2 regions of the Bacillus sp. M13(2017) genome follow, and region 1 is predicted to be linked to the other one. Evidence: riboswitches for the same ligand, from Rfam matches in the RefSeq annotation. Region 1 holds a riboswitch; the other holds the start of a gene.
What was found. Region 1 has a riboswitch for S-adenosylmethionine ahead of CGQ22_RS11250 (methionine ABC transporter ATP-binding protein). Riboswitches for the same ligand answer to the same signal wherever they lie in the genome.
Positions count from the first base shown of each region.

Region 1 (8,448 bases):
GGAATATAACAATTCACAAAAAGGACAAAAACTTTGTTCGATATTTCACAAAGTATCCATGGTTTCTATCGTGATAACCTCTATAATTAAGAGTGTAAAGAACAAAAGAAATAGATTATATGATCACTTAGGAGAGATTGCTATGAAAAGACATACAAGAAAAATTGCAATTATCGGTACTGGATTAGTTGGATCAAGTTGTGCGTATTCTATTGTGAATCAAGGCATTTGCGAAGAGCTATTATTAATTGATATAAATCATGAACGTGCAGTTGGGGAAGCAATGGATTTATCACATTGCATTAACTTTACAAATACAAGAACAAAAGTATATGCAGGAAGCTATGAAGACTGCAAAGATATGGACATTGTTATTATTACTGCAGGGCCAGCACCAAAACCTGGACAAAGTCGCTTAGATACTTTAGGAGCAAGTGCAAAGATTATGGAAAGTGTTGTTGGTGGCGTAATGGAAAGTGGATTTGATGGTATTTTCTTACTCGCATCGAACCCAGTTGATATTATTACATATGAAGTATGGAAATTATCTGGATTACCTAGAAATCGTGTGATCGGTACAGGTACATCATTAGATTCTTCTCGCTTAAGAACAATTTTATCTGAAATGTTACATGTAGACCCTCGTAGTATTCATGGGTATTCATTGGGAGAACATGGTGATTCTCAAATGGTTGCTTGGTCTCACGTAACTGTTGGTGGAAAGCCAATTCTGCAAATTTTAGAAGAACAAAAAGAACGATTTGGTGAAATAGATTTAGATGAAATTGTTGAGAAGACTGCGAAAGCTGGATGGGAAATTTATAAGCGAAAAGGAACTACTTATTACGGAATCGGAAATTCTCTAGCATATATTGCGAGTTCAATCTTTAATGATGATCACCGTGTCATTGCTGTATCAGCCATTTTAGATGGTGAGTATGGTGAATATGATATTTGTACAGGAGTACCAGCTATTATTACTAGAGACGGTATAAGAGAAGTTGTAGAACTCAATTTAACAGAGGATGAAGAATCTCGATTCGCAAAATCAAACGATATTTTACGTGATTATATGAAAACAATTGGTTACTAACTTATAGAAGAAGGTGAAACAAATGAAGGAATATATAATGTCTCGTGTATTTAAAGCATCTGCTGGAATCGCACAAGGTATTTTCGTATCCCTCGGAATTGGTTTACTGATCGAAAATATAGGAAGAATTGTTGATATACCATTACTTATTACAATCGGAGTTGTTGCAAAATCACTTATGGCACCAGCAATTGGTGCCGGGATTGCTTTTATGCTCGGTGCAAATGGCCTTGTAATCTTCTCGGCTATGGTGGCTGGAGCAATTGGTGCCGGATCCATTTCAATTACTGAAGCAGGTCTAATTATTAAAACAGGTGAGCCAATCGGTGCTTTATTAACAGCAACTTTAGCTGTATATATTGGTAAACGTTTAAGCGGAAAAACTGCTTTAGATATGATGCTCGTTCCATTTGCGGCAATATTAGGCTCTGGTTTAGTTGGTATTTGGTTAGCTCATAATATTACTCCTGTTTTAAACGCAGTTGGAGCTTTTATTAAAGATAGCTCGGCTGGTAGCCCGTTTATCGCTTCTATCGTCATTGCAGTAGTTTGGGGACTATTACTTATCTCTCCAGCTTCATCAGCTGCGTTAGCAATTGCACTTAGCTTAGACGGTGTTGCAGGTGGTGCTGCTCTTGCCGGATGCGTCGCTCAGTTTATCGGATTCTCTGTCATCTCAGCGAAAGAAAACAATTTAGGTGGCATATTAGCTCAAGCCCTTTGTACTCCGAAAGTACAGTTGCCAAATATCACTAAAAATCCAATGATTCTCGTTCCAACTGTCGTCGCCAGTGCTATAGTCGGTCCAGTATCCGCATTAATTTTCCAACTGGAAGCAGGAAAGGAAATTGCAGGTCTTGGATTAAGTTCTCTTATCGCACCAATTAATTTAATTTCCAGCCAAGGATGGGGAGTTCTCCCAGCGATGGTAATTACTTATATCGTTATTCCAGTAGCTGTTTCTTATATACTTTACATTGCTCTTAAAAAAGCAGGTCGTATTCATTCTGGTGATATGACTGTACCGCAATCTTAAATTGAAAATCTCCTTAATAATAGATAAAAGCAGACTGAGAAGCCACAGTCTGCTTTTTTGTCATGTTACATTCTATGATTTTGTTTTACTGGAACTCTTATTGGTTCTTTCGCCAATAAGAGTTGAACGCCGAAGTAAAGTATGCTTGCAAGCGTCATTCCAGAAACGGCATCTACAAAGGCATGCTGCTTCGTAAATAACGTTGATAAAATAATAAGTGTACCGAAGAAAGTAAGGATGTAATATTCAAAAGCGTGTTGCTCTCTACGCTTAAAGGCAGCTAACATAATTACAAATGTAGTAAGAACGTGAATGCTAGGGAAACAGTTTACCGGTTGATCGATACTATAAATATAGCGAACTAGTTCAGAAAATACATCTGTTCCAACGACAGTCGGACGCGGTACAGTTGTTTGCCAAAAATAATAAATAGAAAAACAAGCAAGCTTTCCAAAAATAACACTACTTAAAGTGACATAATATTGCTTTCGGTCAGCAAAGCAGTAATAAATAAGTGCGCCGTATAAGTATGGAAACCAAAGTAAATAAGGAATAATAAATGCTTTTACAAATGGAATCCAATCATCTACTACAGTTGTAACGTCTACTGCGTGAACAGTCGATTTATTTAATACGTCGTAAAGGGGACTTACGAGTACAAGTAGAAGTATATAACTTAACGGAAGAAAAGATGAAAGTTTAAATTTCTTCATGTTGATCTCCTATGTTTAGTAATGTAAGTAAATTCAATTGATTATAATATAGAAACGTGAATTGGGCTATCGATTTTACTTACATTTTCTTGAATTAACCTTACGTTTTTGTCACTTGACTAAAAAGAAGGGGAGGGTGCTATATGAAGCGTTTATCGTATTTCTTATTTTTTATATTGATATGCCTAGTCAGTGCTGGGTGTGCAAAGGATAAAGAAGGAGAGAAATTAGAATATAACGGAAGAGCACTCGTAATTGGAGTTGTTGGAGAAAAGCCGAAAGATACGTTTAGGAATGTAAAGTTTGAGGAAATGAAGTTAGAGGCACTGGAAAAGAAATCTAAGGAAGTGGATGGTTTTCTAATAATGAAAGATCACTTTCAAGAAGCCTCAACAGAGCAGTACAAAAATGTATTTTCATCGCTAAAGAAACCAGTGTTTTTTATCGGTTTACAAGATAAATCATATTCAATTTTTATTACAAAAGGGACAGAGTATAACAGTGCACGAAAAGATGTAAATGTGATGTATACGCAAGGTTTTGCAAATATCGGAAGTGGTGAAGGGCAACAATGGGCAATTGGTTTATCTAATGGAGGAAATACAGAAGAAAGTATTCATAATATGTATATCGTCGTATTTCAAACCATCGCAGATTATTTGAATAGATGATGAGGGAGCCTGTAAACGAGGCTTCTTATTTTTTTAAATAAACGTTTGTTTAAGCTGTATGTTCGGTAGGAAGAAACCGATGTAACTTAAGGGTTAAGAAAGAAAAATGGAGAATTAATCAAACGTTTGTTTAAGCTGTATGTTCGGTAGGAAGAAACCGATGCAGCTCAAGGCGTAAGAAAGAAAAATGGGGAATTAATCAAACGCTTGTTTAAGATATATGTTTGGTGCAGAATCTAAAAAAATTTATATATTTATTTTTTTCTTAACAAATGGCGGAAAAATAAGAAAAATTCGCAGGATTATTAAAAATTATCACGAAATAAGTAAAAGTTTAGCGAATAATGGTTTGAAATAATAAAACGTTTTCTATATGATAAAGGTAAAGGTTAGTAAAAAAGTAGGTGAATTTATGACAGTAACATTTTATTCATATCCAAAGTGTGGCACATGTCAAAAGGCAAAGAAATGGTTTGAGGCAAACGATGTAGCATATGAGATGATTCATATTGTTGAAAATCCACCATCAAAAGAAGATTTACGTAATTTACATGAAAAAAGTGAATTACCCTTAAAAAAATTCTTTAATACAAGTGGAATGCGTTACCGTGAACTTGGTCTGAAAGATAAGTTGAAAGATGCAAGCGAAGACGAAATGTACGAGCTTTTAGCATCTGATGGCATGTTGATTAAACGTCCAATTGTAACAGATGGAACGAATGTAACACTTGGTTTTAACGAAGAGCAGTTTGAAAGTGTGTGGAAAAAGTACCAATAAGGTATTTTTACATAATTAATACATTCACTGGAGGTACAGTCATGAGCATTCCAAATAATTTACGTTACTCTGAAGAACACGAATGGGTAAAAACTGAAGGTAATGAAGTTGTTATCGGTATCACTCACTTTGCACAAGGTGAGCTAGGCGATATCGTATTCGTTGAACTTCCTGAAGTAGGTGCAACAATCGAAGCTGACGAGCCATTCGGAAGCGTAGAATCTGTTAAAACAGTTTCTGAGTTATACGCACCTGTAAGCGGTAAAGTTGTAGCAGTAAACGAAGAATTAAGTGACCAACCAGAACTTGTTAACGAATCTCCATACGAGGGTGCATGGATGGTTAAAGTTGAACTTTCTGATGCAAGCCAAGTTGAGAAGTTATTAACTGCAGAAAAATATGCAGAAATGACAAATCAAGACTAATTTAGTCGACTAAAGGACAGCCTTTGTGCTGTCTTTTTTTATTTTGTATGAAATAATGAAAGTCAAGTTATATGTAAATAAATAAGCTATTATGAGAAAAACTGTTTTGTGGTAAGGTTTCATAAGTCTTCACAATCTGAACGAGCCGCTTACGCTTTTCTTTTGCAAAAATAAACAGGAAACAACATGAAAATAACGAATATACTATATACTAAGTTCAAGGTTATATAGTATATGGTGATCGGGTGATGACATATGATTTATGTAGAAAAAGTCATTATTGTAGAAGGTACATCAGATAGAAGAAAGATTGAATCTATTATTCGTGAACCGGTGGAAATTGTTTGTACAAATGGTACAATTGGTTTGTCGAAAATGGATGAGCTCGTTGATCAGTTTTTTGATAAGGAAGTGTATGTGCTAGTGGATGCTGATGATGCTGGAGAAAAGTTAAGGAAACAATTTCGAAAAGAATTTCCGCAAGCCGAGCATATCTATATTGATCGCTCGTACCGAGAAGTGGCAACTGCGCCATCTACACACTTAGCAAATGTATTATGGGGAGCCGACATTGACGTTTATACAGAATATTTACGGTAAGGAATGATAGAAGTGATTGATTGGACAGGAGCCGAAGCTACAGCCCTAATAGAGAACGAAGAAAAAACAGTATTATATGTATATACTCCAATGTGTGGAACATGCCAATTAGCAAAAAAGATGTTAACAGTCGTTGAGATGACAATTGAAGGCCTCAAAATTGGGATGTTAGATTTAAATTATGCTCCGCATTTAGCGAAAGAGTATGGGATTGAAAGTGTACCTTGTTTACTTGTTTTTGAAAATGGGACACTGATGAAGAAGATATACGCATTTCATTCGGTTGAATATTTATATACGGAATTAAAGTAGGCGGCAAAATTTTTGCCGCCTCGACATATTTCTTGGGAAATATGTCGAGATGCAGGGTGGATACAGTATTTGTCGAGCGAAAATAACAGGATTGCTCTTTAGTGAGAGGGAATGGTATGTAATAGAAAGTGATATGAAGGATGTGATTTAAGGTGAAATTATATTCTTTGCTTCAATCATTTGTAAATTACGCTAATGGTCAATATCATTTAGAGCCGCTTTTAAGAAAAGAAGAAAAAACTGTTAATTTCCGCTTTGGAGATGAAAGTTGTTCGTTACAAATTTCAAGAGATTATATAGAACTGCTACATGAGGAAATAGGGACGGAGCAAATCGTTTGTGTAGATGAAGAAGATGTAAAACAATTGGTAAACGGCAATGTACGATTGCAAATGTTAATGAACGATGGACGTGTACAATATTCGGGAACGTATCGAACGATGCTATTAGTCGAATCGATGTTTCATATATGTAAACCGATGTCAGTAGGTGCTTAAAATTCTGAAGGTTCATTTTTTGCGAAAATTTCTGTTGACATGGTGTTTAGATATTGATACAATTCAATTCATAAAATATAGACAATTTCATAAATTACAAATCAGACGAAAATTGAATCTGATTTCTCTTATCAAGAGAGGTGGAGGGACTGTGCCCTGTGAAGCCCGGCAACCGTCAACTTATGTTGAAATGGTGCCAATTCCTGCAAAGCAAATGCTTTGAGAGATGAGAGAGAGGGATAATGTTGTTATATACGCATAAAAACCTTTCTGCTTCTCTAAAGCAGAAAGGTTTTTTTATTGTTTGAATGTGGAGGACATTCAAATAATAAAGGTAGTGATAACGGTGGACTACGCGCATTAAACATAAAAAATTGCGGAGTCGATCTAAAATCTTTATGAAATCTAGCTTCAGCGGCTAGAACAGTCGCTTGCGCTTTTTATTTAAAAAAGGGGTGAACATCATGATTCTATTAGAGAATGTAAAGAAAATATATAAGGCGAAAAGCGGTGATGTCACTGCTGTAGATAACGCCAATTTAAAAATAGAAAAAGGCGAAATATTTGGTGTTATCGGATATAGCGGCGCTGGAAAAAGTTCTTTAATTAGATTGTTTAATCAGTTAGAGAAACCGACTTCTGGCCAAATTACAATTGCCAATCGTGTTATATCAGCAATTACAGGAAGTGAACTTCGTAAGGCAAGGCAAGAAATCGGAATGATTTTTCAGCACTTTAACTTACTTTGGTCACGAACTGTACGTGAAAATATAGAGTTTCCACTTGAAATTGCAGGTGTTGATAAAGCGAAGAGAAGAAAACGTGTTGATGAATTAATTCATCTTGTTGGATTAGAAGGGAGAGGAGACGCGTACCCATCTCAGCTAAGCGGAGGACAAAAGCAACGCGTCGGGATTGCAAGAGCTTTAGCTAACAATCCACAAGTGCTTTTATGTGATGAAGCAACGTCAGCTCTTGATCCAGAAACGACAGATCAAATTTTGGATTTACTATTAGACATTAATAAGCGCCTTGGTTTAACAATTGTACTCATTACACATGAGATGCACGTGATTCGAAAGATATGTAACCGAGTGGCGGTAATGGAGAGAGGAAAGATTGTAGAAACAGGTCCAGTACTTGATGTATTCCGTAATCCGAAGCAAGATATTACGAAACGATTTGTACAGCAGTTAACAGATTCTGAAGATACAAATGAAACGATTGAAAGTTTAATTGAAAAATATCCAGATGGAAAAGTAATTCGTTTGCAATTTATCGGTGAGGCTGTAGAAAGACCAGTGCTTCAACGATTAATGCAACGCAGTGATATAGAAGTTAGCATTTTGCAAGGGAATATCGCACAAACGAATAACGGTTCTTACGGTAGTTTAGTTGTTCATTTAAATGGTGAGGAAATAGCGATCCAGCAAGCAATAGAAGGAATTCATCAAGATCAAGTAGAGCTGGAGGTGATTGCACATGGATAAGTTACTCGCAAATGTTGATTGGAATCAAATGTTAGAAGCAACTGGTGAAACGTTATATATGACGGCAATCGCAGCTCTTGCGACATTTGTTTTAGGACTAATTTTAGGATTGTTACTCTTCATGACAGCGAAAGATAATTTATGGGAAAACAAATCAATTAATACGGTGATTGGAGCATTCGTAAATATATTCCGTTCTATACCATTCATCATTTTAATTATTTTATTAATCCCATTCACAAAGATTCTTCTTGGAACAATTCTTGGAGCAAGTGCAGCATTGCCAGCTTTAATTATTGGAGCGGCACCATTCTACGCGAGAATGGTTGAAATCGCACTTCGCGAAATTGATAAAGGTGTAATTGAAGCTTCAAAAGCAATGGGAGCGAAAACAAGCACAATTATTTTGAAAGTGTTAATTCCAGAATCGTTACCAGCATTAGTATCTGGTATTACTGTTACGACAATTGCTTTAGTAGGCTATACAGCAATGGCGGGAGTTGTTGGTGCTGGTGGCCTTGGAACACTTGCTTACTTAGAAGGATTCCAAAGAGGGAATAACGATGTAACAATCGTTGCGACAATTTGTGTATTACTAGTTGTATTTTTAATTCAGTGGATTGGTGATAGTTTAACGACTCGAATAGATAAACGGTAATAAAAAACGGGAGGATGTTTCAAATGAAAAAATTATTACTTACGGCACTTATTTCAACTTCAATTTTTGGGTTAGCTGCTTGTGGTGGGAAAGATAAAGATGAAAAGAAACTTGTTGTGGGTGCTTCTAACGTACCGCATGCTGAAATTTTAGAAAAAGCAAAACCGTTACTTGA
Region 1 covers NZ_KZ268502.1:402,306-410,753, forward strand. The annotation lists gene CGQ22_RS11205 (L-lactate dehydrogenase) at 143-1,093, shown strand; gene CGQ22_RS11210 (PTS sugar transporter subunit IIC) at 1,116-2,129, shown strand; gene CGQ22_RS11215 (phosphatase PAP2 family protein) at 2,195-2,842, opposite strand; gene CGQ22_RS11220 (hypothetical protein) at 2,986-3,513, shown strand; gene CGQ22_RS11225 (arsenate reductase family protein) at 3,926-4,291, shown strand; gene gcvH (glycine cleavage system protein GcvH) at 4,333-4,716, shown strand; gene CGQ22_RS11235 (toprim domain-containing protein) at 4,972-5,316, shown strand; gene CGQ22_RS11240 (thioredoxin family protein) at 5,320-5,628, shown strand; gene CGQ22_RS11245 (hypothetical protein) at 5,781-6,125, shown strand; SAM riboswitch class I at 6,251-6,358, shown strand; gene CGQ22_RS11250 (methionine ABC transporter ATP-binding protein) at 6,590-7,615, shown strand; gene CGQ22_RS11255 (methionine ABC transporter permease) at 7,608-8,273, shown strand; gene metQ (methionine ABC transporter substrate-binding lipoprotein MetQ) at 8,297-8,448, shown strand, end outside.

Region 2 (4,871 bases), on a different contig from region 1:
GGAATTTGCTGAATTTCTAACCAGTGAAACTGAATCGCCTGTCTCGTCGTAATATCTATTACATCACGTCCATAATCTTCAGCGATAGAAGCAAGTACTTCTGCCTGTGCATTTGTAATAATCCCCGACGGAATATTTACCCGCATCATAAAATAACCAGCTTCTTTCGGTCTTTGTAAATACAAGCCTGCCCATTTAAAGGCATCCCACTCTTCTTTCGGAATAGATTTGAAACCATTTTCCGCATAGTAAGGAATATCATTGAAAATTTCTAAGCCATCTTTTTCTAATTTATTTTTCTCGGTCTGATTTAATTTTTCATTGTTAGCCCATACTTTTTCATAACTCATTGTTTATCCCCCTATATAAAACTACGCTCTTGTAAGTACTTCACGATTTGTTCTGCACATTCTTCAATAGAATATTTGTGCGTTTCTACAATTAATTCCGCTTGCTCTGGCTCTTCATAAGGCGAATCAATACCTGTGAAATCCTTAATATCACCTTTCCTTGCCTTTTTATAAAGTCCTTTCGGATCACGTTTCTCACACTGTTCAATCGGACACTTCACAAAAATTTCAATAAATTCATCTGCCTCTAATAAATCTCTTACTTGTTTGCGGTCTACTCGAAATGGTGAAATAAATGCTGTAAGGACAACTGCTCCTTGATCTACAAATAACTTTGCCACTTCGCCAATACGTCTTATATTTTCCATGCGATCACTTTCAGAAAATCCTAAGTCTTTATTTAAACCGTGGCGAATGTTATCCCCATCCAACACATAATTTCCAATATTCTTTTCAAAAAGTTTACGAGCGACCGCATTCGCTACTGTAGATTTACCCGAAGCTGATAAACCAGTAAACCAAATTACAAAACTATGATGTCCATTCTTCACTCTTCTCTCATCTTTTGAAACCGAAGCTGTGTGCCAAGTAATATTCGTATCCATCTCGTTCTCTCCCTATTCTGTTACTACTTCTTTTTTCAAACCTTTAATTAGCACTTCCACTACTTCTTTACGACTAAATGTACTTGGCGGAATCTCACCGTTTCTTAATAATTCTCTTACTTTCGTACCCGATAAAATAACATGATCTTCTTTTCCGTGCGGACATGTTTTCGTTGAAGCCATCGCTTCACATTTCGTGCAGTAAAAACTATGTTCAAAGAATAGTGGTGTAATTCCTAACTCTTCTATCGTAAAATTTGTGAAGATTTCTTGCGCTTCATACGTTCCGTAATAATCTCCTACTCCAGCATGATCACGCCCTACTATAAAGTGGGTACATCCAAAATTCTTTCTTACTAACGCATGAAATATCGCTTCCCTTGGTCCTGCGTAACGCATGGCAGCAGGAAATACACTTAAAAAGACACGATTTTTCGGATAATAGTTTTGAAGAAGTACTTCATAGCTTTCCATTCTTACATCAGCAGGAATATCATCCGATTTCGTTTCTCCGACGAGCGGATTTAAAAAGAGACCATCTACAATTTCAAGAGCAGATTTTTGAATATACTCATGGGCACGATGTACCGGGTTTCTCGTTTGAAATCCGACCACTGTTTTCCACCCACGTTTTTTAAATGCTTCCCTCGTTTCAATTGGGTCTAAATGATAAGAAGGAAATTGATTATTTTCAAAGCGTTTTGTTAGAATAATAGTTCCTCCAACGTAAACGTTTGGTCGTTCATATAATTTTTTCACTCCTGGATGAGCCTCATCCGTTGTTTTATATACAAGTAACGCTTCTTTTTCTTTATCTGGTACAAAAATATCTTCTATTTGAATGACACCGTATATATTTCCGTTGTTGACAAGCTTTACTTCCTCTCCAGTCTTCAGGCTTTCTGCGACTTTTTCTGTTACCGGTAATGTAATCGGTATACTCCACACACTACCATTTGCTAAACGAAGCGTTTCTACAACTGAATCATAATCTTCCTTCCCTAAAAAACCAGTAAGGGGGCTATATCCACCTATCGCCAATAGTTCTAAATCACTTAACGCAATATTGTCTAATTTAATTTCTTTTTCAATTTGTGATACGTCATATGTCTCATCTATACGGTTTACTAATTCGTTTACTATGCTCATTTTTCTATATCCTCTCTTAGCTTTATTTCAAGATTCATCTTATTGGTAATGAAGACCACATTCAGTTTTCACTTTTCCAGCCCATCTACCATCTCTTGAATCGCCACCATCCCCTACAGGTAACGTACATTTCTCACACCCAATACTTGGATAGCCAACATCATGCAACGGGTTATACGGCAAGCTATGTTTGTATACATATCGCCAAACTTCTTTCCACGTCCAATGAATGAGTGGACAAACTTTAATAGATTGAAAACGATGATCTTGATTTATAAACTTTGTATGCTTACGTGTTTCTGATTGTTCCCTTCTTAAGCCCGATATCCATGCTTTTTCCACGACTAATGATTTTTCTAAAGGTAAAATTTTTCTAATCTTACAACAAAGATTCGGATTGCTCTCCCACAGTTTTTCACCATGCAACTTCGCCTGTTCATCAAGTGTAAGTTCTGGCTGTTTTTCTATAATATTCAATGAAGGAAATCGTTCCCGCACTTTTTGAATTAATTCATACGTTTCTTGAAAATGAACATTTGTATCCAAAAATACAACTTTAGCAGATGGATTTACTTGGTTTATAATGTGCAGCAATACCATACCTTCCACCCCAAAGCTACATGCGTAGACAACCTCATCTTTATATTCTTTATAAGCCCAATTTAATACTGATAACGCGCCTTTTGTTTCATCTTCTTCCGAAAACGAAACAACATTTTCTTCCCACGTTTCATACGTCAACATGTTTTTTCCCCCTGTAAAAGCAAAAAGACGGTTTTAACCTAATGAAAATAGGTTAAAACCGCCTCTAGTTTTTCTAGTCAGCGCTTTTCACTTTAAACGTACTTTTTCACTTTTCTCTAACTGAATTACTTTTCCATCTTGCACAACAATTGTAATTGAACCATATTTCATATCAGCAAGCATCGCTTCAATCTTCTCGGATACTTCATCAAAATGTTCCCGTAAACTCACGCGAACAGCCCCCCTTTTTATTCATAAAAAAAATCTTTCCCATTTCGAAAAGACTGTTCGGTAATATATTTTACCTTATCTTTCAAAATGGATCCCATTTTGCTGGATTTAGCACCTTGCTTTCTATAAGCAGGTTGCCGAGCTTCTTCGGGCCAGTTCCCTCCGCTTCTCTTGATAAGCTTTGTATTTGTATTTTATCACAATTCTGATTTTTTTCAATCCTAGTTTTCCGATATATTTTAATTATTTTATTTTATAAAAAAGGAATTGCCCATTCGAACAACTCCTTTTCCTATTTAGACAAGCTCTTTAATACGTATGCGATCGTTCCCAATAATATTTTCATATGTTTCGCGTTCCACAACTACTTGCGATGTTCCGCCTTTTGCAAAGACAACGGCTGGTCTTCGAATCCGATTGTAATTATTCGCCATCGAGTACCCGTATGCTCCTGTACAGGAAACTGCTAGTAAATCAGAAGCAGCGACTTTCGGTAAATGAATATCCCAAATCAACATGTCTCCACTCTCACAGCATTTCCCGGCAATCGAAACGAGTTCCTCATTCTCATCATTCCCTCGATTCGCTAACATCGCTTCATAACGCGCACTATATAAAGCAGGTCTTAAATTATCTGTCATTCCACCATCGACTGATACATATTTCCGAATACCAGGAATATCTTTCACAGATCCAACTGTATAAATTGTTGTCCCAGCATCACCTACAATGCTACGGCCTGGCTCAATCCATATTTCTGGCAATGGATATTCACATACAGTAAATTGTTCCCTCACTGCACTTGTTACAGCTCGCACATATGTCTCAAGAGTTAATGGTGTATCTGACTCTGTGTAACGTATTCCAAATCCCCCGCCTACATTTAACACTTTTACTACATAGTTTGTTTGCTCTCTCACTTCTTCTAAAAATTGGCGAAGAACTTCAATTGCTCGAACAAAACCAGCTGTTTCAAATATTTGCGATCCAATATGTGAATGGATCCCTAGCACATTATAATTGGATTTTTGTAAAGCAAATCCAATTGCCTGCATTGCTTGACCATTTGAAACACCAAATCCAAATTTCGAATCATCCTGACCTGTTGTAATATATTCATGTGTGTGCGCCTCTACTCCAGGCGTTACACGAATTAATATGTTCACAAATTTCCCATGTTGCATCGCTAAATCGTGTAAAACTTCTAATTCAAAGAAATTATCTACGACAAAACAACCGATATTCGCCTGAAGAGCCATCACTATTTCTTCTTCTGTTTTATTATTTCCATGAAAATGAATACGTGATGCCGGAAATCCTGCTTGGAGCGCAGTATATAATTCTCCCCCAGAAACAACGTCTAATGACATATCCTCTTCACGAGCTAATCGGCACATCTCCATGCACAAGAACGCCTTGCTTGCATATGCTACTTGATAAGAGAAACCACTTTCTTTAAAAGCACGATGAAACGCTCGGCATTTTCCTCGAATAGACTCTTCATCGTATACATAAAGTGGTGTTCCGTATTGCTTTGCTAGCTGCGTCGTATCGCACCCTCCAATTTCTAAGTGTCCTTGCCCATTAATTCGGCTTGTGCCGTGTAAATACATTTAAATTCCTCCCTTATTTCCTCTAAAACTCATAACCCCAATCTTCTATTCATTGCAGCACGCTTTTAGATAGACAAAAAACGCGCGGAACAATGTTCACACGCGTTTCTTATTAGGAAAAATATATATTGAAAAAATAAACGAGTTGTTATCTCCTCAAAATAAGAAACCGCATCAAC
Region 2 covers NZ_KZ268506.1:145,532-150,402, reverse strand. The annotation lists gene CGQ22_RS17520 (nitrite/sulfite reductase) at 1-350, opposite strand, end outside; gene cysC (adenylyl-sulfate kinase) at 362-955, opposite strand; gene sat (sulfate adenylyltransferase) at 968-2,104, opposite strand; gene CGQ22_RS17505 (phosphoadenylyl-sulfate reductase) at 2,144-2,848, opposite strand; gene CGQ22_RS17500 (YezD family protein) at 2,936-3,079, opposite strand; SAM riboswitch class I at 3,152-3,260, opposite strand; gene lysA (diaminopimelate decarboxylase) at 3,376-4,692, opposite strand.
Region 2: it holds a riboswitch for S-adenosylmethionine, as region 1 does, so the genes downstream of both, CGQ22_RS17500 (YezD family protein) here and CGQ22_RS11250 (methionine ABC transporter ATP-binding protein) in region 1, are expected to answer to the same signal.